DNA from 4 places in the Streptomyces sp. NPDC007856 genome. Region 2 is predicted to be linked to each of the others. Evidence: riboswitches for the same ligand, from Rfam matches in the RefSeq annotation. Region 2 holds a riboswitch; each other region holds the start of a gene.

The links. A riboswitch is a leader RNA that binds a small molecule or an ion and turns the genes downstream of it on or off. The one in region 2 is predicted to bind cyclic di-AMP.
Region 1: it holds a riboswitch for cyclic di-AMP, as region 2 does, so the genes downstream of both, ACFYOH_RS00525 (transglycosylase SLT domain-containing protein) here and ACFYOH_RS13465 (M23 family metallopeptidase) in region 2, are expected to answer to the same signal.
Region 3: it holds a riboswitch for cyclic di-AMP, as region 2 does, so the genes downstream of both, ACFYOH_RS01475 (NlpC/P60 family protein) here and ACFYOH_RS13465 (M23 family metallopeptidase) in region 2, are expected to answer to the same signal.
Region 4: it holds a riboswitch for cyclic di-AMP, as region 2 does, so the genes downstream of both, ACFYOH_RS08065 (M23 family metallopeptidase) here and ACFYOH_RS13465 (M23 family metallopeptidase) in region 2, are expected to answer to the same signal.

Annotation. Positions count from the first base shown of each region.
Region 1 covers NZ_JBIAEC010000001.1:100,404-108,137, forward strand. Annotated here, with positions in the region: gene fahA (fumarylacetoacetase) at 1-929, opposite strand, end outside; gene ACFYOH_RS00510 (ATP-grasp domain-containing protein) at 1,234-2,478, shown strand; gene ACFYOH_RS00515 (NAD(P)-binding domain-containing protein) at 2,526-3,728, shown strand; gene ACFYOH_RS00520 (HAD family hydrolase) at 3,856-4,668, shown strand; gene ACFYOH_RS00525 (transglycosylase SLT domain-containing protein) at 4,838-5,332, opposite strand; cyclic di-AMP (ydaO/yuaA leader) riboswitch at 5,336-5,517, opposite strand; gene ACFYOH_RS00530 (polyprenyl synthetase family protein) at 6,121-7,131, shown strand; gene ACFYOH_RS00535 (outer membrane lipoprotein carrier protein LolA) at 7,718-7,734, shown strand, end outside.
Region 2 covers NZ_JBIAEC010000004.1:490,912-498,645, reverse strand. Annotated here, with positions in the region: gene ACFYOH_RS13475 (M16 family metallopeptidase) at 1-635, shown strand, start outside; gene ACFYOH_RS13470 (M16 family metallopeptidase) at 632-2,020, shown strand; cyclic di-AMP (ydaO/yuaA leader) riboswitch at 2,232-2,393, shown strand; gene ACFYOH_RS13465 (M23 family metallopeptidase) at 2,406-3,152, shown strand; gene ACFYOH_RS13460 (GntR family transcriptional regulator) at 3,352-4,038, shown strand; gene ACFYOH_RS13455 (HPr family phosphocarrier protein) at 4,186-4,467, opposite strand; gene ACFYOH_RS13450 (GNAT family N-acetyltransferase) at 4,646-7,489, shown strand; gene ACFYOH_RS13445 (hypothetical protein) at 7,519-7,734, shown strand, end outside.
Region 3 covers NZ_JBIAEC010000001.1:287,292-295,025, reverse strand. Annotated here, with positions in the region: gene pcrA (DNA helicase PcrA) at 14-2,497, opposite strand; cyclic di-AMP (ydaO/yuaA leader) riboswitch at 2,759-2,930, shown strand; gene ACFYOH_RS01475 (NlpC/P60 family protein) at 2,938-4,119, shown strand; partial or broken gene ACFYOH_RS01470 (tellurite resistance/C4-dicarboxylate transporter family protein) at 4,591-5,548, shown strand; gene ACFYOH_RS01465 (hypothetical protein) at 5,552-5,905, opposite strand; gene ACFYOH_RS01460 (NlpC/P60 family protein) at 6,368-7,432, shown strand; gene ACFYOH_RS01455 (LuxR C-terminal-related transcriptional regulator) at 7,450-7,734, opposite strand, start outside.
Region 4 covers NZ_JBIAEC010000003.1:17,312-25,045, forward strand. Annotated here, with positions in the region: gene trmB (tRNA (guanosine(46)-N7)-methyltransferase TrmB) at 1-547, shown strand, start outside; gene ACFYOH_RS08055 (PrsW family intramembrane metalloprotease) at 590-1,915, shown strand; gene ACFYOH_RS08060 (aldo/keto reductase) at 2,022-2,966, opposite strand; gene ACFYOH_RS08065 (M23 family metallopeptidase) at 3,038-4,063, opposite strand; cyclic di-AMP (ydaO/yuaA leader) riboswitch at 4,071-4,219, opposite strand; tRNA gene ACFYOH_RS08070 (tRNA-Met) at 4,539-4,612, shown strand; gene ACFYOH_RS08075 (dihydrofolate reductase family protein) at 4,668-5,801, opposite strand; gene ACFYOH_RS08080 (MarR family winged helix-turn-helix transcriptional regulator) at 5,880-6,401, shown strand; gene ribA (GTP cyclohydrolase II) at 6,484-7,116, shown strand; gene ACFYOH_RS08090 (hypothetical protein) at 7,402-7,734, opposite strand, start outside.

The sequences.
Region 1 (7,734 bases), on a different contig from region 2:
GAAAAGGGCGGCTCGGAGACCACGTGGCCGTTGATCGCGACGGAGATCCGCAGGTCGTAGCCGCCGGGCTCGATACCGGGTGCCGAGTCGTCCAGGTAGGGCAGCAGCGGGTGCGTGCGCTCCGGAGGCGCCACGCGCGCGTGCTCCAGCGCCTCCAGCGGGGTGATCCATGCCGACACCGAGGTCGCGAAGGACTTCCCGAGGAAGGGGCCGAGGGGGACGTACTCCCAGGCCTGGATGTCCCGCGCGGACCAGTCGTTCAGCAGGCACAGCCCGAAGACGTGGTCGCGGAAGTCCCCGAGCGCGACCGGCCTGCCCAGCTCGGACGGCACGCCCACGACGAAGCCGACCTCGGCCTCGATGTCCAGCCGGATCGACGGGCCGAAGACGGGCGCCGGGTCGGCCGGGGCCTTGCGCTGCCCGGACGGCCGTACGACGTCCGTGCCGGAGACGACGACCGTGCCGGAGCGGCCGTGATAACCGATCGGCAGATGCTTCCAGTTGGGCGTGAGGGAGTCCTCGGCGTCCGGACGGAAGATCCGGCCGACGTTACGGGCATGGTTCTCCGAGGAGTAGAAGTCGACGTAGTCCGCCACCTCGAAGGGCAGGTGCAGGGTCACCTCGGACAGGGGGTGGAACAGCGGCTCGACGGCCTCGCGGTGCGCGGGGTCCGTGACCCAGGACGTGACGGCGCGTCGTACCTCCGACCAGGCCGGGCGGCCGGCGGCCAGCAGCGCGTTGAGGGTGGGCCGGGCGAGCAGCGCGTGGTGCGGCGAGCCGAGGGCGGCGGCCGCGGCGCCCGCGTCGAGGACCTGGTCCCCGAGCCGGACACCGACCCTCCGTTCCGTGCTGCCGGAGGGCGAGAACACGCCATAGGGAAGGTTGTGCGGGCCGAAGGGGTCGCCCTCGGGGACGTCGAAGGGGGGCATGGGGTGCTGCCTCACTCTCATCCGGGCCGTGCATGGCGCTCGTTCCATGTGGTCGCGCCACACGTTACGGCCGCGATGCGTGTCTTGGGCAGAGCCCTCTGCAGCACCCGCCACGGTGTCCGAAAGATGTGTGTCACAGGGTCTTCGATAGGTTGCTCGCACCCTGTCTAAAGAGTTCGCAATGTCCGAATAGGCCTTGTCGGAGGCGGCAATTCCGGCTTAGCGTCCTTTGGGACACGGACGGGGTGGGTCCGTTCCATTGGGGGGACACGTGGGGGGACCCGTGGCCGGAGACACCGTCGGCGTGCCGTTCGAGGCGGACCGGGACGTACCAGGACTGATCGTCAAGTTCGGCGACTATCCGCTGCACCACGGCGGCGTCGGCGCGATCCGCAGCCTGGGCCGGCTCGGCGTGCCCATGTACGCCATCACCGAGGACGCGTACACGCCCGCGGCCTCCTCCCGTTATCTGAAGAAGGCCTTCGTGTGGCCGACGACCGGTGCGGAGGATCAGGGCCACCTGGTCGAGGGCCTGCTGCGGATCGGCCGCCGGATCGGCCGCCCCGCCGTCCTCGTCCCGACCGACGAGGAGGCCGCCGTACTGATCGCCGAGCACCAGGACGATCTGGCCGGTTGCTTTCTCTTCCCGCGCGTGGACCCCTCGCTGCCGCGCCGGCTCGCCAGCAAGCAGGGTCTGCACGAACTGTGTGTGGAGCACGGCATCGCGAGCCCCGCGTCGGCGTTCCCGGAGTCGTACGAGGACATCGTCGCCTTCGCCGACACGGCCCGCTTCCCGGTGGTGGCCAAGAACCGTGAGGCGTTCGTCCGGCGCAAGCAGCCCGCAGTCAACGGCACCACGCGGATCGCCACCCGCGAGGGCTTGCTCGCGCTCGCCCGCGACTGGGGCGAGCGGCCGGGGGTGATCCTCCAGGAGTACCTGCCGCGCGAGGAGGCCGAGGACTGGATCGTGCACGCCTGCTTCGACCAGGACGCGAGCCCCGTCGCCCTGTTCACCGGGGTCAAGGTCCGCTCATGGCCGCCGCACGCCGGCATGACGGCGAACGCGTACGTCGTCGACAACCCGGAACTCACCGACCTCGCCGCACGTTTCATCAAACAGATCGGCTACAGCGGCATCATCGACCTCGACCTGCGCTTCGACCGGCGCGACGGACAGTACAAGCTCCTCGACTTCAACCCGCGCATGGGCGCCCAGTTCCGGCTCTTCGAGAATGAGTCGGGTGTGGACGTCGTACGCGCGATGCACCTGAATCTGACCGGCCGCCCCGTTCCGGAGGGGGAACAGCGCGCCGGCCACCGCTACATCGTGGAGAACATCGACCTCCCCGCCCTTCTCGCCTACCGTCGCAGCGGCTACACGACGCCGCACGCGCCGGCGAAGGCGAGCGGGACGGAGCTGGCCTGGCTCGCGGGTGACGACCCGCTGCCGTTCCTCACGATGCTCGCCCGCTTCGTGCGCCCGGGCGCGAAGCACCTCTATCAGCTGTGGCGGACCAACCGCCGCGGCAGCAGCACCTCCACGAAGTAGGCAAAGCCACACAGAGAGTGGCGCACCATGTCCTGGGGAGGGACTTCGTGACTCGACCGGTTGCAATCATCGGGGCCGGGCCGTTCGGCCTGTCCACCGCCGCCCATCTGCGGGCGCGCGGTATCCCCGTCCGCGTCTTCGGCGACCCCATGGTCAGCTGGCGCGACCACATGCCCGAGGGCATGCTCCTGAAGTCGACGCCCGCCGCCTCGAATTTCGACTGCCCACAGCCCGGCCACACCCTCGGCGACTACTGCGACGCGGCCGGCATCCGCCGCCTGGTGGGCGACGAGGACATCATCCCGGTGGGGACGTTCATCGGCTACGGCGAGTGGTTCCAGCACAAGCTCGTCCCCGACCTGGAGCGGGTGCGGGTCGTCTCCGTGGACCGCGACAAGAGCGGCGGCTTCGAGCTGAAGCTGGACTCGGGGGAGATGTTCACCGCGCGCGCGGTCGTCGTCGCCACCGGCCTGTCGGGCCTGGCGCACCTGCCGGCGGAGCTCGCCGGAGCCGCGGCCGACGGTCCGGCGCCCACCGGCCCGGTCTCGCACAGCTCCCAGCACCACGACCTGAGCCGCTTCGCCGGCAAGGAGCTCATCGTGGTCGGTGCGGGCCAGTCCGCGCTGGAGACGGCGGCGCTCGCCGCCGAGGCGGGGGCACGCGTGCGTGTCGTCGCGCGCGGTCGCGGCCGGGTCGCCTTCGGCGCGCCGCCCTGGAAGCAGTCGAAGCTGCGCCCCGAGTCCCCGTTCGGACGCGCCTGGTCGCTGTGGGCGTTCAGCTACTACCCGCACCCCTACCGCTACCTGCCCGAGGCCACCCGCCACTTCCTGGTCCGCCGGGTCCTCGGTCCGCTCGGCGCCTGGTGGCTGCGCGAGCGCTTCGAGAGCGCGGTGCAGGTGCAGGACGTGGAGCGGGTCGTGATCGCCGAGGCACCGGACAGCAGCCCCGTGCTCACCGTCCGCACCCACGGCGGGCACACCGAGCGGCTCACCGCCGACCATGTCATCGCCGCCACCGGCTACCGGGTCGACATCGCGGCGATGGACTTCCTCGGGCACGAACTGCGCACCCGGCTCGCGGTAAGCCGCGGCACGCCGAAGCTCGGACCCGGCTTCGTCTCGTCCGTTCCTGGCCTGTACTTCACCGGTCTGCCGGCGGCGTCGTCGTACGGACCGGTGATGCGCTTCGTCTGCGGCACGGAGTTCGCCTCACCGCGCCTGACGAAACACCTGGCGGCGGCCCACGGCTGAGACCTCCTGCAGGCCCTGTCGCCCTTCTCAACGAGGAGCCGACGGGCACTACTTGGGGTGGACCAGTACGTAAGTGCGCAGGGCGACAAGGTGAGTCGGTGGGGCTCGGTATCCGTATTCTCTGATCATGGCAGCCTCCCCCACATATTCACTGATCGCCACCGACTTGGACGGAACACTGCTGCGCGGCGACGACACCGTCTCCGACCGGTCGCTCGCCGCGCTCGCGCGGGGGGCGCGGGCCGGTGCCCGGCACCTGGTGGTGACGGGCCGCCCGGCCCCGCGGGTGCGGCCGCTGCTGGCGCACCTCGGCTGCACGGGGCTCGCGGTGTGCGGACAGGGCGCACAGGTGTACGACGCCGGGACCGGCCGCCTGCTGTGGTCGGTCCGGCTGGACCGGGAGCTGGCCGAGACGGCGCTCGGCAAGATCGAGGCCGAGGTGGGGCAGGTGTACGCCGCCGTCGACCAGGACGGGGTCGACGGGCTCACGCTCATCGAGCCCGGGTACCGGATGCCGCACCCGACCCTGCCCGCGGTGCGGGTCGGCCGGCGCGACGACCTGTGGTGCGCGCCGATCAGCAAGGTGCTGCTGCGCCACGCATTCCTGTCGGACGACGAGTTGGCGGAAGCGGCGCGCGCGGTGGTGGGCTCGCTGGCCACGGTCACCATGTCGGGGCCGGGGACCGTGGAGCTCCAGCCGCCCGGGGTGACCAAGGCGACCGGTCTCGCGCTGGCTGCCGAGCGGCTCGGGGTCGCGGCGGAGGAGGCGCTGGCGTTCGGCGACATGCCCAACGACATCCCGATGTTCGACTGGGCGGGACATGGGGTCGCCATGGCCAACGCGCATGGCGAACTGAAGGCGGTGGCCGACGAGATCACCCTGTCGAACGAGGACGACGGCATCGCCGCCGTCCTCGAAAGGCTGTTCCCGACCGACTGACCGGCACATCAGTACGCGGCCGTCCTCGGTCCGTACGCAGCCGTCCCCGGCCCGTAGTCGGCGTCCTGGTGCACGACCGTCTCGGGAAGAAGCGACGGCCGCCCGGTGCGCCCCTCCGTCAGGTGTGGGCGCACCGGGCGGCCGATGCCGTGCCGGCCGGCGGGACCGGTCAGTACGCGCTGGACACGTTGTCGATGGACCCGTACCGGGCGGCGGCGTAGTTGCAGGCCGCGGTGATGTTGGCGACCGGGTCGTACGGATTGAGGGCGGTGCCTGCCACGTGGTACGCGTTGAAGGTCGGGTCGATCACCTGGAGCAGCCCCTTGGACGGGATGCCCTTGGCGGCGTTGGAGTCCCAGAGGTTGATGGCGTACGGGTTACCGGAGGACTCCCGCATGATGTTGCGGTAGATGCCGTTGTAGGTGCCCGGGATCCCCTTCTGGGCCATGATCGCGAGGGAGTGGCGGATCCAGCCGTCGAGGTTGTTCGGGTACCCGGCGAGGGTGGTGGAGGCCGGCTTGGTGGTCGTCGTGCCGGTGGCCGCGGAGGCGCCGGCGGCGCCGATGAGCGGCAGGGCGAGGACGGCGGCTCCGGTGCCGACGACGGCGAGGGTGCGGGCGAGACGGTTGGTGCGGGGGCGGCGGTGCCGAGCGGCAGAAGGCATGGGAAGTCCTCTCCGTCGCCTACGAGGTGAGCTGTCGGGTTCGGGCGGGGAGGTGCCCGGCCGCGCCTTCGTGAGAAGGCACGGCTTCACCCCTAGCCGTCCCGGTGCGGCGTGTGCCGACCGGTCAGGCGACTTACCTGGGTCCCCCGCTCCTGCCGTACGAATGAGTTCGTCGATGGGTCACACGGGCGGCGGCAGGATTCGGCGTCCGCCCGACGGCCCGGAACGTATGCGAGAGCACATGTCCGAAACAAGTACCTGATGCGCACGATGCACTATTTGACCTTGGTCTGTGTCATATGGGGTACTTGATCCTTTGCGGCTGCCAACGCTCAACTCGCGGACGGTGCAAGGGGGGAAGGGGGTTCGGCGGGCGTTCGGCGCCAGAGGTCGCCGTGACCCAATTCACTAAATAACAAAGTATTTCAAATCGGACAAGATGGATTCGAGTGGATCGGTGGAAGCCCGCGGCGGACGCCGTGACGGAGTCCATGGCGGAACCCGTGACGGAACCCCCGGTGTGGCGCCCGTCGTTGTCCGGGGTGTAGGCATTACTCCGCTCGCCCCTCGGTTCGCGACAAAGTGTGTGGGTTCCTGTTAAGTCGACAAATGTCCACTCTTATTACTTGATCAAAAACATACCGGTCGTGATCTGGTACCGCCCAGGCTGGACCGGTGGGCGCTATCGGTGATCGAACAGGGACCGGATACGCTGACTTGAGTGATGGCAGCGACCTATCGACAAACCGTGTAATCGCCAGCAGACACCAGCAGACAGGAGACCCCTCGTGACCGTCGTCGGGCCGTTCGGGCTGAGCGTGCGGGACCAGGCTCTGGAAGCCGATGTCCAGGCCGGATTGGCGGCTGTCGAGGAAGGCTTGCTCGAGGCCACCAAGAGCGAGGTCCCGTTCATCACGGAGGCCGCGCAGCACCTCGTACGAGCCGGCGGGAAGCGGTTCCGGCCGCTGCTCGTGATGCTCGCGGCCCAGTTCGGCGATCCCTACGCGCCGGGCATCGTGCCCTCGGCCGTGGTCGTGGAGCTGACCCACCTGGCCACGCTGTACCACGACGACGTCATGGACGAGGCAGCCGTGCGGCGCGGCGTGGACAGCGCCAACACCCGCTGGGGCAACTCCGTCGCGGTCCTCACCGGCGACTTCCTCTTCGCCCGCGCCTCCCAGATCCTCGCCGACCTCGGCCCCGAGGCGGTCCGGGTGCAGGCCCTCGCCTTCGAGCGGCTGGTCACGGGCCAGATCCTGGAGACCGCCGGTCCCTCCGACGGCCGTGACCCGGTCGAGCACTACCTGGACGTGCTCGGCGGAAAGACGGGCTCGCTGGTGGCGGTCTCGTGCCGGTTCGGCGCGATGATGTCCGGTGCCGACGAGACGGTCGTGGACGTGCTCACCCAGTACGGCGAGCGGCTCGGGGTCGCCTTCCAGCTCGCCGACGACGTCCTGGACATCGCCTCCGACTCGCAAGAGTCCGGCAAGACCCCGGGCACCGACCTGCGCGAGGGCATCGCGACCCTGCCCGTGCTCCGGCTGCGCGAGCGGGCGGCCCGGCTCGGCCTGGCCGAGGACATCGCCCTGTGCGAGCTGCTGGACTCCGATCTCAGCGACGACGCCCGACACGCCGAGGCGCTGGTCGCGCTGCGGGCCCACCCCGCGCTGGAGCAGGCCCGCCGGGACACCGTGCGGTACGCGGAGGAGGCGCGGGCCGCGCTGGCGCCGCTGCGCGAGTGCGACGCCAAGGCCGCGCTGATGGAGCTGTGCGACGCGGTGGTCCACCGCGCCGGCTGACCGGACGCCTGTCACACACCGCACCACAGCTCCGGCCACGCCCCGGGCGCGATTGCGGGTCCTCCGTCGCGCCGGGATTCCGGCCGTGCGCCTCGCAGCGTTCAGGCCGTGCGCCCGGGGCACGCTTCCGGCTGTCCGTCACTCCGCGTTTCCGGCCGTGCGACTCGCCGCGTTCAGCCCGCGAGCCCCGGGATGTCTCCAGCCGTGCCCCTCGCCGCGCTCAGGCCGTTCCACGGGCCGCTGGGTCGGCGCCCTCGGCATGCCTCCGGCCGCCCGTCGCGCAACTCCTCCAGCTCTGCGATCCGTACGCCCATGAGTCCGTACGCCCATGAGTCCGTACGCCCCCCGCGCTCCCGTACGGCCCCCCCGTTCCGGTGAGACCCCTACGGGTCGGGGGAGTTCCTGCTCCCGCGTGTCATACCCCAGTCGTATGCGGAGTTGGCCCCGAGGTCTGACGCTTCTTCATGGCCGATTTGGTGAGATGGAAACCACGGAAATCACCACCCCTCACCGATTCGGGTGAGAATGGCGGCTCTGATGGACCAGCGTGAGAACAGCCGCCGCCGACGACGGAGGTAAGGCACACATGGCACCGTACGAATC
Region 2 (7,734 bases):
TCGTCGAGGAGGTCCCGGCACGCGCCCTGATGGCCGCCTACCGCCTTCCGCACGACGGCACGCGCGCGTGCGACGCCGCCGATCTCGCCCTGACCATCCTCGGCGGCGGCGAGTCCTCCCGCCTGTACAACCGGCTGGTCCGCCGCGACCGTACGGCCGTCGCGGCCGGCTTCGGCCTGCTGCGCCTCGCCGGCGCGCCCTCCATGGGCTGGCTGGACGTGAAGACCTCCGGTGACGTCGAGGTGCCGGTCATCGAGACCGCCATCGACGAGGAGCTGGCCCGGTTCGCCGAGGAGGGCCCCACGGCCGAGGAGATGGAGCGCGCCCAGGCCCAGTTGGAGCGCGAGTGGCTGGACCGGCTGGGCACGGTCGCCGGCCGTGCCGACGAACTGTGCCGGTACGCCGTCCTGTTCGGCGACCCGCAGCTCGCCCTCACCGCCGTCAAGCGCGTCCTGGATGTGACCCTGCAGGAGGTCCAGGAGGTCGCCCAGGCCCGTCTGCGCCCCGACAACCGGGCGGTCCTGGTGTATGAGCCGAAGTCCCCGGAGCAGGCCCCGGACGCCGACGTTCCCGAGGACCCGGAGCAGGAAGCCACCGTAGAGGCCGGTAACGAGAACGAGGAGACGGCCAAGTGACCGAGCTCGCCACCATGGACTTCCATCCCCAGCCGCAGGCCGGCGAGGCCAGGCCCTGGGCGTTCCCGGCGCCCGAGCGCACCGCGCTCGACAACGGCCTGACCGTGCTGCGCTGCCACCGCCCCGGCCAGCAGGTCGTCGCCGTCGAGGTGCTGCTGGACGCGCCCCTGGACGCCGAGCCGGCCGGCCTGGACGGCGTCGCCACGATCATGGCGCGGGCCTTCTCCGAGGGCACCGACAAGCACTCCGCCGAGGAGTTCGCCGCCGAGCTGGAGCGCGCGGGCGCCACGCTGGACTCGCACGCCGACCACCCCGGCGTCCGGCTCAGCCTGGAGGTCCCCGCCTCGCGCCTGGCCAAGGGTCTCGGCCTGCTCGCCGACGCGCTGCGCGCGCCCGCCTTCGCCGACAGCGAGGTGGAGCGGCTGGTCCGCAACCGCCTGGACGAGATCCCGCACGAGCTGGCCAACCCCTCCCGCCGGGCCGCCAAGGAGCTCTCCAAGGAGCTGTTCCCGGTGGCCTCGCGCATGTCGCGGCTCCGCCAGGGCACCGAGGAGACCGTCGAGAAGATCGACGCCGCCGCCGTACGCGCCTTCTACGGCCGGCACGTACGCCCCGCCACGGCCACCGCGGTGGTGGTCGGCGACCTCACCGGGGTCGACCTGGACGCGCTGCTCGGCGACACCCTGGGCGCCTGGACCGGCACGCCGGGCGAGCCGCGGCCCGTGCCGCCGGTGACCGCCGACGACACCGGGCGCGTGGTCATCGTGGACCGGCCCGGCGCCGTGCAGACGCAGCTGCTCATCGGCCGCGTCGGCCCCGACCGGCACGACCGGGTGTGGCCCGCCCAGGTGCTCGGCACCTACTGCCTCGGCGGCACCCTCACCTCCCGCCTGGACCGCGTCCTGCGCGAGGAGAAGGGCTACACCTACGGTGTGCGCTCCTTCGGCCAGGTCCTCCGGTCCGCACCGGACGGCACGGGCGCCTCGATGCTCGCCATCAGCGGCTCCGTGGACACCCCCAACACCGGCCCGGCGCTGGAGGACCTGTGGAAGGTGCTGCGCACCCTGGCGGCGGACGGTCTGACCGACGCCGAGCGGGACGTGGCCGTGCAGAACCTCGTCGGGGTGGCGCCGCTGAAGTACGAGACCGCGGCGGCCGTCGCGAGCACGCTGGCCGACCAGGTCGAGCAGTACCTGCCCGACGACTTCCAGGCGACGCTCTATCAGCAGCTGGCCGCGACGGGCACGGTGGAGGCCACGGCGGCCGTGGTGAACGCCTTCCCGGTGGACCGTCTGGTGACCGTCCTCGTCGGTGACGCCTCCCAGATCAAGGCACCGGTGGAGGCACTCGGCATCGGTGAAGTGACGGTCGTGGCGGCCGAGTAACCGCACGCGCGTGGGGCCCTGACGGTCTATGGACCGTCAGGGCCCCTGCCGTTCTCACTCCCTTACCGGGATGCCCGATTTGAGGCGGAGGTTGCCTGTCTGCCCTGTGGGATGCGCTACAAAAGTCCGGATCCGTTTGGGGTTCGAAAGCAGGCTTACGTAGCGTCACCCGGGCTGTTCGTCGGTAGCAGTGCGCCGCACCCGCGGCACCGGACAGCCATCGCCGAGTCCCCGCACGGCGCGAGCCAGGGGAGCCGGGGACCCACGCAGTCCCTGGGGTGAATCGGGCGCCCGCGCTCCGCGAGGGGGCCCGTAGGAGACCTTCCTGCTCCGAACCCGTCAGCTAACCCGGTAGGCGAGAGGGAAGGAAAGGACCAGCCACTCCATGGCGTTCATGTGCGCCACCGGGAAGCACCGCAAGCCCGGCCGGGTCAAGCGCACCACCGCTCAGGCGGCAGGCATCGCAGCCCTCACCACCACCGGTGTCATCGGCACCCTGGCCGCCTCCCCGGCGCTCGCCGCCGAGAACACCGTGGAGCAGACCGGCCTCACGCCGGTCCTCACCCTGAGCGACGACGTGGCCGAGCACATCGACGCGCAGGCCGCCGCGCAGCAGCGGGCCGCCGAGCACAAGGCGGCCGAGGAAGCCGCGGCGAAGAGGGCGAAGGAGGAGCACGAGGCCAGGACCCGCGCCGCCCGGGAGGCCGAGCGCAAGCGCCTGATGAACACCTTCGTCGCCCCGATCGCGAACTCCTACGTCTCCACCGGCTACAAGGCGAGCAGCTCGCTGTGGTCCTCCGGCTCGCACACCGGCATCGACTTCCACGCGGCGAGCGGCACCCCGGTGCACGCGGTCGGCTCCGGCACCGTCGTCTCCACCGGCTGGGGCGGCGCGTACGGCAACCAGATCGTGATCAGGATGGCCGACGGCATGTACACCCAGTACGGCCACCTGTCGTCGATCGGCGTCTCGGTCGGCCAGCAGGTCACCCCGGGCCAGCAGATCGCCCTGTCCGGCGCGACCGGCAACACCACGGGCCCGCACCTGCACTTCGAGGCCCGTACGACCCCCGACTACGGCTCGGACGTCGACCCCGTCGCCTACCTCCGCAAGCACGGCGTGAACGTCTGACGCCTCATCGCCTGGCATGCGAAGCCCCGGCTCACCGAGCCGGGGCTTTCGTCGTCTTTTCACGGGCGCCACCCGATCCGCTGACCAAAAAATATCCATGGATTCCGGCCCGCCGTCGGAAATTCCGGCTCATTGGAATAGAGTCACGGAACAGGCGTCCATCGTCGACGTTTCACGGGGATTAAAGCGGAGGTCGGTCATGCGTATTCCGGCGCACTCGGTGTGCACGGCCATCCGGGACGACATCGTCGCGGGGGTCTACGAGCGCGGCGGCCGGCTGACCGAGGAAGTCCTGGCCCGCCGCTACGGCGTCTCGCGCGTCCCCGTCCGCGAGGCCCTGCGCACCCTGGAGGCCGAGGGCTTCGTGGTGACCCGCCGGCACGCGGGCGCGTGTGTGGCCGAGCCGACCGAGCAGGAGGCCGCCGACCTGCTGGAGATGCGCCTGCTGCTGGAGCCGCTCGGGGCCGCCAGGGCCGCCCAGCGGCGCACCGAGGCCCATCTGAAGGTGCTGCGCGGCCTGGTCAGGCTGGGCCAGGAGCGGGCCCGCAGGGGCAGCAGCGACGATCTGCGGTCGCTGGGCGGCTGGTTCCACGAGACGCTCGCCCAGGCCTCGGGCAGCCCCTCGCTGACCGCGATGCTCAGCCAGCTTCGGCACAAGATCGCCTGGATGTACGCGGTGGAGGCGCCGTCGAGCCCGGTGGACTACTGGACGGAGCACGGCGCCATCGTCGACGCGGTGGCGCGCGGCGACGGGGAGCGCGCGCGGGCGCTCACGGCGCTGCACACCGAGCGCGCGACGGCCGTGCACCGGCTGCGCTTTTCCGGGGCCGGCGAGCGTGTGAGGACTTCGCAACACGCCGTAAACATGTCGGGCCTCCGGCATTAACACGGGCGCCGTATACAAAGAAGAGGTATTCGGCTGCGCAGTATTTACCGCTGCCTCAATTCCGGTGTGCGCGCAAAGAGCCCGGAAACGCAGAGCCGCGCCGCCCGAAAAGGGCGACGCGGCTCCGGTGTGTCAGCGTGCTGCTGTTCAGACCGTCTCGGGCAGTTCCTCGAGGCCCTCGGCGACCAGCTTGGCCAGACGGTCGAGGGCGACGTCCGCGCCCTCGGCGTCGGAGGCCAGCACGATCTCCTCGCCGCCCTGGGCGCCCAGGCCCAGGACAGCCAGCATGGAGGCCGCGTTGACGGGGTTGCCGTCAGCCTTGGCGATCGTCACCGGGACGCCTGCGGCCGTGGCGGCTCGGACGAAGATGGAGGCGGGGCGGGCGTGGAGGCCCTCGGCCCAGCCGACGTTGACGCGGCGCTCAGCCATGTGTTGCTGCCCTTCAGTCTTCAGGGTTGTCTAGACCAGTTTCCCATATCGCGAAGCATGCCCCGGAGCGGACCTTCGTCCGCCCGGCGTGGCGTCGGAACCGCGGCCTCGGTTCCGGCTTCCGTCCTCCACAGACTGCCCTGCGCCGTTGTCGGACGCGAGCCGTACTCTGGGGCCCATGCAGACCTCGGCGGACCGGCAGGACCGGCACCAGTACCCCGCCCACTGGGAGGCGGACGTGGTGCTGCGCGACGGTGGTACCGCGCGCATCAGGCCCATCACCGTTGATGACGCCGACCGCCTGGTCAGCTTCTACGAGCAGGTCTCGGACGAGTCGAAGTACTACCGCTTCTTCGCGCCGTACCCCAGGCTCTCCGCCAAGGACGTCCACCGCTTCACGCACCACGACTTTGTGGACCGGGTGGGACTCGCGGCCACCATCGGCGGCGAGTTCATCGCCACCGTACGCTATGACCGCATCGGCGCCGACGGCATGCCCGCCTCCGCGCCCGCCGACGAGGCCGAGGTCGCCTTCCTGGTGCAGGACGCGCACCAGGGCCGCGGGGTCGCCTCCGCCCTGCTGGAACACATCGCGGCAGTCGCCCGCGAGCGCGGCATCCGCCGCTTCGCCGCCGAGGTGCTGCCCGCCAACACCAAGATGATCAAGGTGTTCACGGACGCCGGCTACACCCAGAAGCGCAGCTTCGAGGACGGCGTCGTCCGCCTGGAGTTCGACCTCGAACCCACCGACCGCTCCCTCGCCGTGCAGCGAGCGCGCGAGCAGCGCGCCGAGGCCCGCTCGGTACGGCGCCTGCTCATGCCCGGCTCGGTGGCGGTCGTCGGCGTCGGCCGCGCCCCCGGCGGCGTGGGCCGCAGCGTCCTCGGCAACATCCGGGACGCCGGCTACGGCGGCCTGCTGCACGCCGTGAACAAGGCCTTCCCGGAGGGCCTCGGCGAGGTCGACGGGGTGCCGGCCTACCGGCGCGTGCGGGACATCGGCGGTCCGGTGGACCTCGCCGTGGTCGCCGTACCGGCCGAGCACGTGCCCGCCGTGGTCGCCGAGTGCGGGGAACACGGGGTGCAGGGGCTCGTCGTGCTCTCCGCCGGGTACGCCGAGAGCGGGCCCGAGGGGCGCGAGCGGCAGCGGGCCCTCGTGCGGCAGGCACGCGCGTACGGCATGCGGATCATCGGCCCGAACGCCTTCGGGATCATCAACACCGCGCCCGACGTGCGCCTCAACGCCTCCCTCGCCCCGGAGATGCCCCGCCCCGGCCGCATCGGGATGTTCGCCCAGTCCGGTGCCATCGGCATCGCCCTGCTGTCCCGGCTGCACCGGCGCGGCGGAGGGGTCACCGGGGTCACCGGCGTGTCCACCTTCGTCTCCGCCGGCAACCGCGCGGACGTCTCCGGCAACGACGTCCTCCAGTACTGGTACGACGACCCCGAGACCGACGTCGTCCTCATGTACCTGGAGTCCATCGGCAACCCGCGCAAGTTCACGCGCCTCGCGCGCCGGACGGCGGCGGCGAAGCCGCTGGTCGTGGTGCAGGGGGACGGGTCCGCCCCGCAGGGACACGCGGTGCGGGCCACCCGGCTGCCGCACGCCACCGTCTCCGCGCTGCTGCGGCAGGCCGGGGTGATCCGGGTCGACACGATCACCGAGCTGGTCGACGCGGGGCTGCTGCTCGCCCGGCAGCCGCTGCCGGCGGGGCCGAGGGTGGCGATCCTGGGGAACTCGGAGTCGCTGGGCGTGCTGACGTACGACCGGTGTCTGGCGGAGGGGCTGCGGCCTTCGCGTCCGCTGGACCTGACGACGGGGGCGACGGCGGAGGACTTCCATCGGGCGCTGGGAGCTGCGCTGGCCGACGAGTCGTGCGACTCCGTCGTGGTGACGGCGATCCCCGCGATCGGGGAAGCGTCGCCGGGGGATGCGGAGCTGGCGGAGGCGTTGCGGTCGGCCGCGGCTGCCGTTCCGGGGAAGCCGGTGCTGGTGGTGCATGTGGAGCTCGGGGGGCTTGCGGAGGCGTTGTCGGCTGCGGCCAGCACCGCACCCGCGGCCGTTGACAAGGCACCCGGTACCGAGGGCGGTGCCCGCCTGTTCCGCGCTGCGGAACGCCTGCCCACCGCGGGAGTGGCTGCGGCCAGTCCTCCGGAGGGCATGCACCTCATCCCCGCCTATCCCGCCGCCGAACGTGCCGTGCGGGCGTTGGCCGAAGCCGTCAAGTACGGGCAGTGGCGGCGGGAGGCCATGGACCCGGGGAAGGTGCCCGAGTACGACGACATCGACGAGAAGGGGGCCGCGCGGCTGATCGGTGAGCTGCTCGCGCGCGGGGAAGGGCTCACGATCTCCGACGCGGAGACCTGCGAGCTGCTCGGCAAGTACGGCATCCCCGTGCGGCGCGCGCTGCCCGCACCCACTGCCGACGCCGCCGCCGAAGCCGCCCGCGCCCTCGGCTACCCGGTCGCCCTCAAGGCCACCGCCCCGCACCTCAGACACCGCGCCGACCTGGGCGGCGTGCGCCTCGACCTCGCGGACGAGGAGCAACTGCGCCGGGCGTACGCCGAGTTGACCGAGCTGTTCGGCAAGCCGGAGGAGCTGCGGCCGGTGGTGCAGGGCATGGCACCGCGCGGCGTCGACACCGTCGTACGGGCCGTGATCGACCCGGCGGCCGGGGCCGTGCTGTCCTTCGGGCTCGCCGGGGCCGCCTCCCAGCTGCTCGGCGACATGGCGCACCGCCTGGTCCCGGTCACCGACCGGGAGGCGGCCTCGCTGGTGCGGTCGATCCGTACGGCACCGCTGCTGTTCGGCTGGCGCGGCTCCACGCCCGTCGACACCCCGGCGCTGGAGGAACTGCTGCTGCGGGTGTCCCGGCTGGTCGACGATCATCCGGAGGTGGTCGCCGTCACCCTGGAACCGGTCGTCGTCGCCCCGCACGGCGTGAGCGTCCTCAGCGCCACGGTACGGCTCGCGCCGCCACCGGCCCGCGACGACCTGGGCCCGCGCACGATGCCGGCCTACTGATCACCTGCTGATCAGGGGAGGGGGACCGCATGATCGTCTTCACCGACCCGGGCTTCGTCTCGTGCCCGTCCGCCCTCCAGGGTCCCGTCTTCCGTGAGCCCGCCGCCGAGGAGGCGGCACGGCTGCGGCGAGCGCTGGGCGAAACGCTGCCCGTCGTGGTCGCGTTCGAGGCGGACGGCGGCGGATCCGAACCCGTCTCCTGCCTGATCGCCGCGCAGGGGCTGGACATCCTGCCGGGGCTCGTC
Region 3 (7,734 bases), on a different contig from region 2:
TACGGCTTCTTCCCTACAGCTTCTCCACCGGCGCGTACCGCAGCAGCAGTCGCTTCGGCTTGGCGTCGCCGAAGTCGATCGTCGCCTCCGCGTTCCCGCCCGTGCCCTTCACGGCGACGACCGTGCCGAGCCCGAACTGGTCGTGGGTGACCCGGTCCCCGACGGCGAGGGCGACCACCGGCTTCTCCGTGGTGCGGCGCGTGGCGAACCCGGACGCGCCCGACGCCGAGGAACGCGAGCGGGTCGAGGACAGCGAGGCCGCGATCCCGGAGGCCGGGCCGGAGGACACCGGCGCCGCCGCTCCCGTCCGCTTCCAGTCCACATGGGTGGCCGGGATCTCCTCCAGAAAGCGGGAGGGCGGGTTGTACGACGGCTGGCCCCAGGCGCTGCGCATCGCCGACCGCGTGAGGTAGAGCCGCTCCCGCGCGCGTGTGATGCCGACGTAGGCCAGGCGCCGCTCCTCCTCCAGTTCCTTGGCCTGGCCGAGGGCGCGCATGTGCGGGAAGACGCCGTCCTCCATGCCGGTCAGGAAGACGACCGGGAACTCCAGGCCCTTGGCGGTGTGCAGGGTCATCAGGGTGATGACGCCGGAGCCTTCCTCGTCCTCGTCGGGAATCTGGTCGGAGTCGGCGACCAGCGCCACCTGCTCCAGGAAGTCGGCCAGCGTGCCCTGCTCGCCCTCCCCGCGCTCCTGCTCGAACTCCAGGGCCACCGCCGCGAGTTCCTGGAGGTTCTCGATGCGGGTCTCGTCCTGCGGGTCGGTGGAGGCCTGCAACTCGGCCAGGTAGCCGGTGCGTTCGAGCACCGCCTCCAGGACGGTCGCGGGACCCGCACCGGACTCGACGATGGTGCGCAGGTCCTCCATCAGCGTGTTGAACCGCTTGACGGCGTTGGTGGAGCGCGCGGCCATGCCGTACGCCTCGTCCACGCGCTTGAGCGCCTGCGGGAAACTGATCTTCTCGCGCTGGGAGAGGGCGTCGATCATCGCCTCCGCGCGCTCGCCGATGCCGCGCTTGGGCACGTTGAGGATGCGGCGCAGCGGCACCGAGTCCTCGGGGTTGGCGAGGACGCGCAGATAGGCCAGGACGTCCCGGACCTCCTTGCGCTCGTAGAAGCGGACCCCGCCGACGACCTTGTAGGGCAGGCCGACGCGGATGAAGACCTCTTCGAAGACACGGGACTGGGCATTGGTGCGGTAGAAGACGGCGACATCGCCCGCCCTGGCCTCGCGCGCGTCGACCAGACGGTCTATCTCGTCGGCGACGAACTGGGCCTCGTCGTGCTCGGTGTCGGCAACGTAACCGGTGATCCGCGCGCCCTGGCCGGCGTTGGTCCACAGGTTCTTCGGGCGGCGGGACTCGTTGCGCTCGATGACCGCGTTGGCGGCGGACAGGATGGTCTGTGTGGAGCGGTAGTTCTGCTCCAGCAGGATCGTCGTCGCGTTCGGGTAGTCCTCCTCGAACTGGAGGATGTTGCGGATCGTCGCGCCCCGGAAGGCGTAGATCGACTGGTCCGCGTCACCCACGACGCACAGTTCGGCGGGCGGGAGGTCGTGCTCGCTCGGCGGGATGTCCTCGCTGTGTTCGCCGGTGCCGACGAGTTCGCGCACGAGCGCGTACTGCGCGTGGTTGGTGTCCTGGTACTCGTCGACGAGGACATGCCGGAAGCGGCGGCGGTAGTGCCCGGCGACGTCCGGGAAGGCACGCAGCAGGTTGACCGTCGTCATGATCAGGTCGTCGAAGTCGAGCGCGTTGGCCTCGCGCAGGCGCGACTGGTAGAGCGCGTAGGCCTGGGCGAGGGTCTTCTCGAAGCCGTCCGTGGCCTGGGCGGCGAAGTCCTCCTCGTCGATCAGCTCGTTCTTCAGGTTGCTGATCTTCGCGCTGAACGATTTGGGCGGGAAGCGCTTGGGGTCGAGGTCCAGGTCGCGGCAGACCAGGGCCATCAGGCGCTTGCTGTCGGCGGCGTCGTAGATGGAGAAGCTGGAGGTGAAACCGAGCTTCTTGCTCTCCCGGCGCAGGATGCGCACGCACGCGCTGTGGAAGGTCATCACCCACATCGCGTTCGCGCGCGGGCCGACGAGGTGCTCGACGCGCTCCTTCATCTCGCCCGCGGCCTTGTTGGTGAAGGTGATCGCGAGGATCTGGCCCGGGTGCACATGCCGCTCGGCGAGCAGGTGGGCGATGCGGTGGGTGAGCACACGGGTCTTGCCGGAGCCGGCGCCGGCGACGATGAGCAGCGGGGAGCCGGCGTGCACGACCGCGGCGCGCTGGTTGTCGTTCAGCCCCTCCAGCAGCGCCGCCGCGTCGAGGGCGGGACGCGGGGCGCCGTCGCGGTAGTACGCGTCCCGGTCCGGCGGCACGTCGAACTTCCCGCCGAACAGATCGTCCGGAAGCGGCTCCGGAGCGTGATCGTCCTCGGGCGGCGGCGGGGGCTCCTCCTCGCGCCCGCGAGGGGCCTGGAGGTCCGCCAGGAAGCTGTCGTCAAAGAGGCTGCTCATCGCTCTACGAGTCTAGGGCTCCCCACCGACAACCGGTCGCCGTCCCCGGAACACGGCCGCCCCGGAAAGCAGTTGATCTTCACTGCCGAACGGCCCGCGCCCTGCTCACAGAGGGGTACCGTCCGATGACTCAGAAGCGAAACCTGACTCAGGTCACGAAAATGTATCGGACATATCACGCACCAACCTTCACAGGAGTCACACGAGTTGGCTAGCGTGCGTTCGGGCCGCACGACCCCTACCGGCGAACCTCGCCGGGCCGCGCGGCCCCCGCCGAGTCCGGCGTGCCCCGCAGGGCGCCCGGAGCCGGGGACCCACCGACCTTTGGGGTGAATCGGCCGGCTCCCACCCGGGACGCCGCCGTAGGGCAACCCTTCCGAACCACCGCCCGAACCCGACAGCTAACCCGGTAGGCGGCCCACTGGAAGGAGTCGCCTCTCTTGGCGTCGCACCGCAAGCCGCGCCCCGGCGGGACCATCGGAACCGGCCTTCGCGCTCCCGCCCTCGCCACCGCCGCCCTCACCTCCATGGCCGTGCTCTCGCAGACCGCGGAGGCCGCCCCGGGTACCGATCGCGCCAAGCCGACCCTGGAGGAGGTCGAGAAGAAGGTCGACGATCTCTACCGCCAGGCGGAGTCGGCGACCCAGAAGTACAACGCGGCCAAGGAGCGGACCGGCAAACAGCGCGGCCGCGTCGACGCCCTGCGCGAGGACGTCGCCCGGCGCACGGCACGCCTCAACAAGGCCCGTGAGGAGCTGGGCTCCTTCGCCGCGGCCCAGTACCGCACCGGCGCCGCCGCTCCGGACACGGCCACCTTCCTGCTGGCGAACGACCCGCAGGACTACTTCGACCAGACCCAGCTGATGAACCGGCTGACCTCGCGGGAGAAGAGCGCGGTCGACGACTTCATCGGCGAGCAGGCCGCGACGATGAAGAAGCGGCGGGAGGCCGCGGAGAGCCTGCAGACGCTGAGCGACTCGCAGCACGACCTGCAGACCGCCAAGGCAACCGTGCAGAAGAAACTGGCCTCGGCGCGGGAACTGCTGTCGCAGCTGACGGCCCAGGAGAAGGCGCGGCTGGCCGCCATCGAGCGGCAGAAGGACCAGGAGGCGGCGCGCAAGGCGGCCGAGCTGGCGAAGCAGCAGGCGGCTCAGCAGCAGGCCGACTCGTCCTCGTCGTCGTCCACCGCCACGGGGTCCGGCTCCGGGTCGGGTTCGACGGGCTCCGGCTCGACGGGGTCCACCACCACGTCCAGCTCGTACGACACGAAGGCAGAGAAGGCGATCGCCTTCGCCCGCGCGCAGATCGGCAAGCCGTATGTGTGGGGCGCCACCGGGCCGGACTCCTACGACTGCTCGGGCCTCACCCAGGCCGCCTGGAAGGCCGCCGGCGTCACCCTCCCGCGCACCACGTACGACCAGGTCAACGCGGGCACCACGGTCTCGCTCGCCGACGCGCGGCCGGGCGACCTGATCTTCTTCTACGACGACATCAGCCACGTCGGCGTCTACATAGGCAACGGCATGATGATCCACGCCCCGAAGCCGGGCGCGTACGTCCGCGAGGAGTCGATCTACTACGGCGGCGAGTCGATCATCCACAGCGTGGTCCGCCCGGGCTGACCACTCACCCCGGGCACGGGTGCGCCCCGCTCCACGCGCGCGTGCCGCCGAATTGCCGGACCACGCGCGCAGGTGCCGGCGGCTTGGGGGCCTCGCCTTGAGGCCCCCGGGCGCGCGTCGGCTGATCGCGTGCCGATGCGCGCGTGCGGGCGTTTTCCGCGTCCACGCGCGCGTGCGGGCGTTTTCCGCGTCCACGCGCGCGTGCGGGCGTTTTCCGCGTCCACGCGCGCGTGCGGCCGTTCCTGCGTCGATGCGCGCTACGTGCCGGCCTTCCTGCGTCCACACGCGCCGCGTGCCGGCTGTTCCTCCGTCCACGCGCCATCGGCCTTCCTGCGTCCACGCGCCACCGCTTTCCTGGGTCACGAACGCGGCGCCGGCTTCTCCCGGTCCCCCGCGCGTACCGGCGTTTTTGCTGTCCACACGCGCGTGCCCTTCCGGGCGGGAACCCCGCCGCTCCCTGGCATCGGGCGCATGCCGGGCATCTCAGGTCTGCGCGTGTGGTGGGCGGGGCGGTCTCCCCCGGCCGGGGCCGCCGTGATGGCGACCGGCATCCTGTCGGTGGGACTGCACATGACCGGCGACGAGACGCTCTCCCAGGCAGTGCTGGCGCTGGCGTGCGTCGCCTGGGCCGCGCCGGCCGCCGAGTTCGTGCTGCGACTGGTCGGCGAGCGGCAGCGCTGGGCGACCGAGGCGGAGAGTCCGGGCGCGCTCACCTCCGTCGCCGCGACCACGGTGCTCGGCACCCGGATCTCGGCGCTGGGCCTGGAGCCGAGGCGCTGCTGGCGCTCGCGACGGTGCTCTGGCCGGTCCTGCTGGTCCTGGTCGTACGGCGCTGGAGGCCGCGCATGCCCTGAGCGGTGTTCCTGTGTTGTGTGGCCACAGAGGGGCTCGCCGTACTGGCCGCCACGCTGTCCACGGCCGGGCGCACGGCGTGGCTCGCGCACACCGCGCTGGTGTTGTTCTGGCTGGGCCTGGTGCTCTACGGCCTGGCGCTGGCCCACTTCGACGTACGGCAGGTGCTGGAGGGGGCGGGCGACCACTGGATCGCGGGCGGGGCGCTCGCGATCTCGGCGCTGGCCGGGGGAATCCTGCTCATCGCCGGGGACTCGGGCATGTACCTGTGGAACGCCGACGACCGCGGCGTGCTGCGCACCGCGACGGTCGCGCTGTACGTGCTGGATCTGGTCTGCTACGTCGTCCACTGGCCGCCGAGGCGGCCCGCCCCCGGCCCGGCTACCACGTGCTGCGCTGGGCGACGGTGTTCCCGATGGGGATGACGGCGGTGGCGGCGCTGTCTGCCGCGACCGTCTTCGGCGTCCCGTGGCTCACCTGGCCGGGACGGGTGCTGCTGTGGGCGGCGGTGGCGGTGTGGCTCGCGGTCGCCGCCGGTGCGGTGCTCGCGGCCCGCGCCGGCGGCAGGGACGGCTGACCGTCAGGTCCACAGGACGGCGATGAAGATGTTCGCCATGGTCAGCAGACCGACCACCCCGAACACGCTCTTGTCGATCTTCTCCTCGTCGCGCTTCACATAGACCAACCCGAGGATCACGATCAGCAGCGCCAGCTTGATGCCGATCTTGATGGTGTTGACGTGGTGGTCGTCGGCCTGGTTGAGGCCGACCAGGACCACGCCGGTGACCAGCATGGTCAGCGCGCCGTGCAGCATCGCGGGCACGAACCGGGCCGTGCCCTGGCCCATCGCCTTCATCTGGGTGAGGAAACCGCCGAGCAGCGCGGCGATGCCGATGATGTGCAGGCCGACGAAGAGATGGATGAGTACGTCCATGGGCCGGAGCCTAACCAGGGGCCCGCGGGCCTCCCCCCACCGGCCCCGGACACAGCGGTCGGCGGTCGGCGGTCGGCGGTCGGCGGTCGGCGGTCGGCGGTCGCACGGAGGATCTTGCATATATGCGCCTCATAGCACCCCACGGCTCCCGTCCATCCCACTTTCCGCACTTCGGTCACCGCGCTCTGTGAAGGCGACGACTCCAGAACGGCCACATGGTCACTTGCGGTCACATCCCGGTCCATCGAGGCCAGTTCCGTACACCGCGTTACCTACTCGTCACAGTCGGGCCTAGCGTCCTCCCCCAGGTGACCGGCTCCCCACCGCCGCCCGGGCCAGGGGCGGCCGTCGGCCACCACCGCCGAGAAGGGTCCGGCGGTGGCCCGCTTCCCCTGTGCGGGCCGCCGCCGGGCACACGGACTCTCGGTCGTGCGAGTCGTACGGAAGGACGTGACGGCCCAGGTGGCAGCGCACCGCAAGGCCCGGCAACGCTCGATGGGCGGCCATACGGCCCGGACGGCCGCCACGCTCGCCCTGGCGGGCGCGGCCACCGCGACAGGGTTCGACGGGACCGGACACGCCGAGCCACAGCTGACCCCGGCGCAGGTGAAGGCCAAGGTGGACCAGCTGTACCAGGACGCCGAGGCCGCAACCGAGAAGTACGACGGCGCGAAGGAGAAGGCGGACACTGAGCAACGGCGGCTGAACGCGCTGCGCGACGAGACCGCCCGCAAGCAGCAGAAGCTCAACACCGCCCGGGACGCGCTGGGTTCGTTCGCGGCGGCGCAGTACCGCGAGGGCGGCTTCGCACCGACCTGGCAGCTGGTCCTGTCCGGCGACCCCGACCGGTACCTGGACGACGCCGCGTTCGCGGAGCGGGCCGGTGACCGGCAGGCCGCCGCCGTGTCCGGGGTGCGCGAACAACTGCGGGAGATCGAGCAACTGCGGGGCGCGGCACGCATCGAGCTGCAGTCGCTGCGGTCCCGGCGGGCCGAGCTGCAGCGGCAGAAGAGGACCATCACCGGCAAGCTGGACGAGGCCCGGCGGCTGCTGGCGCGGCTCAGCCCACAGCAGCGGTCCGAGGTCGCCGGTGACGGCAGCGCGCTGGGACGCGCCTCCCGCTCGGCCTCGGACGCCCGGGACTCCCTGGAGCAGGCCGGTACGGCCGCGGCCCCGAACGCGCGCGCCGAGGCGGCCGTCGCCTACGCCTATGCCAAGCTCGGCAGCCCCTATGTGTGGGGCGCGGCAGGACCGAACGCCTTCGACTGCTCGGGCCTGGTCCAGGCCGCCTACCGCTCCGCCGGCATCTCCCTGCCCCGCACCACCTATGCCCAGATCGACGCGGGCCGCCGCGTCTCCCGCTCCGAACTACAGCCCGGGGACCTGGTGTTCTTCTACTCGGGGATCAGCCACGTCGGCATCTACGTGGGCAACGGGCAGATCATCCACGCCCCGAACCCCTCGGCACCGGTCCGGCTGGCCCCGGTCGACCTGATGCCGTTCGCCGGGGCGACCCGGGTGGCGTAGGGGCGAGCCCGCAGGGGTCAGACCAGTCGGCGGGCCGTAGCCCAGCGGGTCAGTTCATGGCGGTTGGACAGCTGGAGCTTGCGCAGGACCGCCGAGACATGGGACTCGACCGTCTTCACCGAGATGTACAGCTGCTTGGCGATCTCCTTGTATGCGTAACCACGGGCGATCAGGCGCAGCACTTCGCGCTCGCGCTGGGTGAGGCGGTCCAGGTCCTCGTCCACGGGCGGGGCATCGGTGGAGGCGAAGGCGTCCAGGACAAACCCGGCCAGGCGCGGGGAGAAGACGGCGTCGCCCTCCTG
Region 4 (7,734 bases), on a different contig from region 2:
CGACCGGCCCGTCGTCCTGGAGATCGGGTTCGGGATGGGCGAGGCCACCGCGCAGATGGCCGCCGCCGACCCGGACACCAACATCCTCGCCGTCGACGTGCACACCCCGGGCCAGGGCAATCTGCTGGCTCTCGCCGACCGGAACGGGCTGTCCCACGTCCGCGTGGGCAACGGCGACGCGATCATCCTGCTCCGCGAGATGCTCACCCCCGACTCGCTCGACGGGCTGCGGGTCTACTTCCCGGACCCCTGGCCCAAGAAGCGGCACCACAAGCGGCGGCTCATCCAGCCCGAGTTCCTGACGCTCGCCGCGACCCGGCTGAAGCCCGGAGCGATCGTGCACTGCGCGACCGACTGGGAGCCGTACGCCGAGCAGATGCTCGAGGTGCTCAGCGCCCATCCCGACTTCGAGAACACGCAGGCGGGCGGCGGTTTCGCCACGCGCCCCGAGTTCCGGCCGCTGACCCGTTTCGAGGGGCAGGGACTGGACAAGGGACATGTGGTGAACGATCTGCTCTTCCGTCGCGTACCGCATCCGGGCCGGTAAACCGCTCCAGCCCCGCGTCCCGACACCGTTAGGGTCGATGCCGTGGCCACCAGTCCTCCGTTTCCGACGTATCCCCCGGGCCCGCACGGCCCCGTGCTGCTCCGCCATCCGCACTGGTGGCAGCGCAGGTGGGTGCGGTACGGAGCACTGATCACACTGCTCGCGCTGTCCGGTCTCGTCATCCTCGCGCTGGTACGCAGGCAGACCGGCACCGAGGGGTTCCTCGTCGGGCTCGGTCTCGCCGTGCTGCCCGTGCCCTGGCTGATAGCCGCCTTCCGGTGGCTGGACCGGGTGGAGCCGGGGCCCTGGCGGAACCTGGTCTTCGCCTTCGCCTGGGGGGCGTGCGCGGCGGCGCTGATAGCCATCGTCGCCAACAGCTTCGCGACCAAGTGGATAGCCACCGCCACCGCCGATCCGGCCGGTGCCGACACCCTGGGCGCCACCGTGATCGCGCCCATCGTGGAGGAGTCCGCCAAGGCCGCCGCCGTCCTGCTCGTCTTTCTCTTCCGCAGACGTGACTTCACCGGTGTCGTCGACGGGGTGGTGATAGCGGGCATCACCGCCACCGGGTTCGCGTTCACCGAGAACATCCTCTACCTGGGTACGGCCTTCGGCGCCGACCAGGTCAGCGGTGGCCCCGGCATCGCCTCCGTCACCGCCGCCACCTTCTTCGTGCGCATCGTGATGTCCCCGTTCGCGCACCCCCTGTTCACCACCCTCACCGGCCTCGGCTTCGGCTTCGCCGCGTTCTCCGCCGAGCGGCAGCGCGCCCGGCGGGTGCTGCTGCCGCTCGGCGGTCTGCTGCTCGCGATGAGCATGCACGCCTTCTGGAACGGCTCCTCCACCTTCGGCGAGTTCGGGTTCTTCGCCGTCTACGGCGGATTCATGGTGCCCGTGTTCGGGCTGCTGACCTGGCTCGCGATCTGGACCCGGCAGCGGGAGCTGCGGACCGTGCGGGCGGAGCTGCCGGCGTATGTGCTGGCCGGGTGGCTGGGGCCGGCCGAGCCGCTCGCGCTCGGGTCGATGCGGGCGCGGCGGACGGCCCGTGACTACGCCCGGCACCACGGCGGCCGGCCGGCGGCGCGGGCGGTGGCCCAGTACGAGGCGTACGCCACCTCGCTCGCCTTCCTGCGGCACCGGGGACGCAAGGGGAAGGCAGGGGCCGACTTCGTCGTACGGGAGCGGGAGCTGCTGGACGAGCTGTGGCAGCGGAGGGACGCGGCCCGGCCGGCGTTGGAGTACGCCGCGCGAGTTGCTCCGCAGGTTCGGCCGATGTACGCGGCGCCCGTGCCGGCGCCTACGGCGTATGGGCCGGGTTACGGCTATCCGGCGGTGCCCTACTCCGCTTACAACCCGTACCAGTACTAGCCGGTCGGGTGGCGGAGGGTTCGGCACCGCCGGAATCCGCCGTCGTGGCTGAGGGCCGTCGCGGCGGAAAGAGGTCAGCTGTCGGCCGGAGAAGTCACCGGAAAGGTCAGGCCGACGCCTTCGTCAGGCTCGCCACTTCCTCGTCCGTCAGCTTCAGGTCCACCACGCCCAGCAGGGCCGGGAGCTGGTCCAGTGTGCGGGCCGAGGCGATCGGGGCGGTGATCGTCGGCTGGGCCGCGAGCCAGGCGAGGGCGACCGTGGCGACGGGGGCGTCGTGGGCGGCGGCGATCTCGTCGAGCGCCGCGAGGACCTTCTGGCCGCGCTCGGACTCGGCGTACTCCTGGGCGCGGCCCGCACGGGCGCTGTCGACCTTGCTGCCGGGGCGGTACTTGCCGGTCAGGAAGCCCGCGGCGAGGGAGAAGTAGGGCACGGAGGACAGGCCCTCCTTGGCGGCCAGGTCCTGCAGCGGGCCCTCGTAGGTGTCGCGGGAGACGAGGTTGTAGTGCGGCTGGAGGGCGACATAGCGGGCCAGGCCCTCGCGGTCGGAGAAGTCGAGCGAGGCCTTCAGGCGCTCGGGGCTGATGTTGGAGGCGGCGATGTGGCGGACCTTGCCCGCCTTCACCAGCTCGTCCAGCGCGCCGATGATCTCCTCGACCGGGATCTCGGGCTTGTCGAAGTGGGTGTAGTAGAGGTCGATGTAGTCGGTGTCCAGGCGGCGCAGGGAGGCGTCGGCGGCGGCCTTGATGTTGGCGGCGGACAGCCCCTGGAACTCGGGGTGCTGGCTGACCTTGGTCGCGATGACGACGCGGTCACGGTTGCCGCGGGACTTGACCCACTTGCCGATGACCGTCTCGGACTCGCCGCCCTTGTGGCCCTCGATCCAGGCCGAGTACGAGTCGGCGGTGTCGATGAAGTTGCCCCCGGCCGCCGTGTAGGCGTCGAGGACGGCGAAGGAGGTCTCCTCGTCGGCGGTCCAGCCGAAGACGTTGCCGCCGAGGCAGAGCGGGAAGACCTCGAGGTCGGAGGAGCCGAGTGTGCGCAGAGAAGTCATGCTCTGCATCAACACCGGCGACAGATGATCGCATTCCGCCGCCGGTGCAAAGTCCCACGGACAGACGGCTGTCAGGGGGTGAGGCCCTTATCGCGCAGCCAGGGCGCCGGGTCGATGGCGGTGGCCTGGCCGTTCGGGTGGACCTCCAGGTGCAGGTGCGGGCCGGTGACGTTGCCGGTGGCGCCGACCCGGCCGATGACCTGGCCGGTGGAGACCTTCTGGCCGACGGAGACGTTGATCGAGGACTGGTGGCAGAACCACAGCTCGGTGCCGTCGTCCAGGGTGATGACGGTGCGGTAGCCGTAGGCGCCGGCCCAGCCCGCCTCAGTGACCGTTCCGCTGTGGACGGCCTTGATGAGGGTGCCGGTGGGGGCGGCGAAGTCGAGGCCGGTGTGGTAGCCGGAGGACCACATCGCGCCGGGCTGCCCGAAGGTGCCGGTGATCGTGTACGAGACGACCGGCAGCGTGTACTGCTTGGCCAGCTCGGCGAGCCGCTTGGCCTCGGCGGCCTTCTCGGCGTCGGCCTCCGCCTGCTGCTTGGCGGCGGCGGCCTTGGCGGCGGCCGCCTTCTCCGCCTTGGCGGCCGCGTCGGCGGTCTGCTGGTCGGCGGCGGCGATCGCGGCGACGGTGGCCTTGCTGGCGGCCTGGCCCTTCTGCTGCTCGGCCTGGGCCATGATCCGGTTGCGCAGGGCCTCGCCGGCGTTGCCGCTGTCGGCGCTGTCCGTGCTCACGCCCACCTTGCTGAGGCCGGTGGTGGCCTGGTGCGCGTCGGAGGAGCCGGCGCCGAAGATGTGCTCGACGGAGTCCAGGTCCGGCAGGGAGATGGAGACCGGCGGCTTGCCGGTGTTCGCGCTGGCCATGCCGCCCGCGCCGACCGCGGCCATCACGCCGACGCCGAGGACGGTGGAGCTGCGCGCGAAACCGCCGCGCTGTTTGGCGACGCGGTGCCGGCCGCGGAGCGGGGCGACGGAGTCCTCGGTGGGATTCCACTCCTCCCAGGGCCCCTCCTCGGCGCGGTAGGCGCCGTAGCCGAAGGTCTCCGGCTGGGCTTGCGGGGGCATGAACGGGGCTTCTGGGACGGGCCGGTTGGACGCCACGCGGGCGTGCTCCTTTCCTTCCTCCGCCTACCGGGTTAGCTGACGGGTTCGGAGCAGGAAGGTCTCCTACGCGCGTATACCAACTGCGGCATTCGCGCGATTCACCCCAAGGTGGTGGTTCCCCGGCTCCCTTGCGGGATTCGGCGCGTGCGCACGGAGCCGCCTCTTGTGACGGCTGGGACGACCGCGCTGCGTTATCGAACGTTAATAGACCCGACAGCCACTTTCCAAGCCGTTCGGCTTGATCATTAAGGTTTTCGGCCGTGGACTTACCGGTCAGGATCCCTGCAAATCGGGTGAGTTGACCACCGTACATGAGTGTCGGCATTTTTGACGGTGTCTCAGATGTTATGCGGAGGGCGGTCGTCCGGTCACCGTCCGTGAAGCCGATCACCGTGACCACGGGCCGGCGAGGGGGCGCGGGCGGTGTGGCGCCGAGGGGGTGAGCGTGTGGTGTACAGTAGAGACACAACGACGCGGGGTGGAGCAGCTCGGTAGCTCGCTGGGCTCATAACCCAGAGGTCGCAGGTTCAAATCCTGTCCCCGCTACTGAAGGCTCAGGGCCCGGAATCCCAAGGATTCCGGGCCCTGAGTGTGTGCGGGCTCAGCCCAGCAGATGCCGGTTCGGCGCCTTGGCGAGTTCCTCCAGCTCGGGCAGTGCGACGACCTCCCCACCCCCCTTGACCAGCACCCCCGTACCGTCGGCTCCCGCTACGAATGTGTCGGGCTCCTGCCACGCCGTGACCACCCGCCGTACCCCCGCCCGAAGGATCAGCTCGGCACAGGGCGCGGGCCGCGAGGCGCGCCGGGCACACGGCTCCAGGCTGCTGTACACCGTGGCACCGGCCAGCCGGGGATCCGCCGGGTCGACCTTCGCCAGGGCGGCCTCCTCCGCATGGACCACGGGATCCTCGCCCTCCCGGGAGTGGCCGCGAGCCAGCTCCGTACCGTCGGCTGCGACCACCACCGCGCCGACGCTGAACGCCGTCTCCGAGGGCGGGCACAGCGCGGCGAGTTCACAGGCGGTGCGCAGCCAGTGCCGGTCGGCGGCGGTGGCGGCCGGCCCGGTGCCGGGGGCGGTGGGCTCGTAGCGCATGAGGACCACGTCCTCGATCCGGCGGGTCTCGGTCAGGCGCAGCCGGCCGGCCTGGTAGCCGCCGGGGCCGAACAGGCGGGGCGCGGCCGGGTCGCCGACGAACAGCGGCGCGAGGACGAGCTGGAGCTCGTCGGCGAGACCCAGCTGCAGCAGTTGGGTGTGCACCGTGCCGCCGCCCTCGACCATGAGCCGTCCGACTCCGCGCACGTCGTGCAGGTGGGACAGCAGGGCCCGCCAGTCGAGGCCAGGGCCGAGCGGGACGACGTCGGCGGTGTCGCCGACGCGGCGGACCGCCCGCTCGGCGCCCTGGTCGGTCGTGTAGACGAGCTTGTCGCCGCCGGTGTGCCAGAAGTTGGCGTCGGGGTCGAGGTCGCCGGTGGCGGTGACGGTCACCTTGAGCGGGTACTCCGGCTTGCCCGCCCGGACGCGGGCGGCGCGGCGCTCGGCGGAGTTGACCAGCAGCCGCGGGTTGTCGGCGCGGATCGTGCCGGCGCCGATCAGGATGGCGTCGACGGAGGCCCGTACCGCGTCGACCCGGTCGAAGTCGGCCGGGCTGGACAGCAGGAGCCGGTCGGGGCTGGTGTCGTCGAGGTAGCCGTCGAGGGAGACGGCGGCGGACAGCAGCACGTACGGGTACGTCATCGGCGCGGTCTCCTGCGAGGCGAGGTTCGGTTCAAGGTCGATCTTGGTTCAAGTTTGAAACAAACTTACACTGGCGGCATGACGACCCGCTGGCTCACCCCCGAGGAGCAGCGCGCCTGGCGCGCCTATCTCGCCGCGACGCACCTCCTGGAGGACGCGATCGACCGACAGCTCCAGCAGGACGCCGGCATGCCGCATCTGTTCTACTCCGTGCTGGCCAACCTGTCCGACGCGCCCGACCGGCGGCTGCGGATGACCGACCTCGCCGAGTCGCTGAAGATCACGCGCAGTCGGCTGACCTATGCGGTGACCCGCCTCGAGCGGGACGGGCTGGTGCGCCGGGACGACTGCCGCTGGGACAAACGCAGCAGCATCGCCGTGCTGACGGACGAGGGGATGGCCGCCTTGGAGCGTACGGCACCGGGCCACGTCGAGACCGTGCGCGCCGTCCTGTTCGACCGGCTCACGCCGGAACAGGTGGGGCAGCTGGAGGAGATCTGCACCGGGATCGCGGGCGGCCTGCAGGGCGACGGCGCCGAGTGCGGAGCGGAGGACGTGCCCTGGCGGCGGCGTTCCTCGTGTTCCTCCTCCGACGATTGATTGCTTTAAGTTTGAAGCATGAGGTAGGGTCCCCCGAGTACGCTGCTTCAAATATGAAGCAACAGCCTCCGGAGGGACCCGCATGCCCGACACCCCCGCCGCCACGCCGCGCGCCCGCGTCCGGGTTCCGCTGCGCTTCCACGACGGCTACAGCGTCGACGCCGAACTCGTCACCTTCCACGGCCTGGCCGACGGCCAGGAGCACGTCGCCGTGGTCCTCGGCGACCCCGCCCCCGGCACCGTCCCGCTGGTGCGCCTGCACTCCGAGTGCCTGACCGGCGACGTCTTCGGCTCCGCCCGCTGCGACTGCGGACCCCAGCTGCGCGAGGCGGTCGAGCGCATCGCCGACCGCGGCGGCGTCCTGCTCTACCTCCGGCAGGAGGGCCGCGGCATCGGTCTCTACAACAAGCTCGACGCGTACGCCCTCCAGGACCAGGGCCTCGACACCTACGAGGCGAACGCCGCGCTCGGCCTGCCGGAGGACGCCCGCGACTACACGGCCGCCGCGCAGATGCTCGCCGCCCTCGGCATCGGGGAGCTGGACCTGCTGTCCAACAATCCCGACAAGGCCGAGCAGTTGCGCGCGCTGGGCGTCGTGGTCCGGGACCGGGTGCCGACCGGCGTCTTCACCACGGCCCACAACGTCCGCTACCTGCGCGCGAAGGTCGTCCACACCCGCCACACCCTGCCCCTGGCGGACCTCAACGCGGGCTGACCTCGGCGGGCAGTGGGCGATGGGCGGATCTGTTCCACCCGCTCGGCTGCCCCCATCATCTGACCTGCGGGTTGCGTTCCGACGCGGTACGACGGCCGGAACAGATCTGCCGATCATCGCCTGCGCCGGGAGGGCCGCCAGGGACAGGAGGGTCGCCGCGACGGCGTAGCCGCCTGATCAGGGGCGGAGTGGCGGCGTTCCTGCGGGCCTATGGGGCGGGAGACACGGGGCTGGTGGTGGCCTGAGGCGGTGAGGGCGGGTCGGTGAACCGAGGCGTCGTAGGCCTCAGTCCCACCAGTTGAACATCAGCTCGCCCAGCGTCTGCGGGCGCCAGTGGCGGACCGCCTTCAGCTCGGCCTCCGGCAGCGCGCTCGGATCGACCCGCTCGATGGGCGCGTCCGGCTCCGCGGGCTCCAGCAGCCGGAACCCGGCATCGGCCGACGGCCCCGCCCAAGGCGGGGGAGGGACGAACTCCCGTACCGGAGAGCCGGGTTCGAGTGCGGCGCTGCTGAAGGCGATGACGGGCAGATGACGGTGGACCAGTACGACCGTGCCCGCGATGTCCACCGCGTCGAAGGAGGCGCAGAGGCCGACGTCCAGCCTGGTGGTGGACGGCCG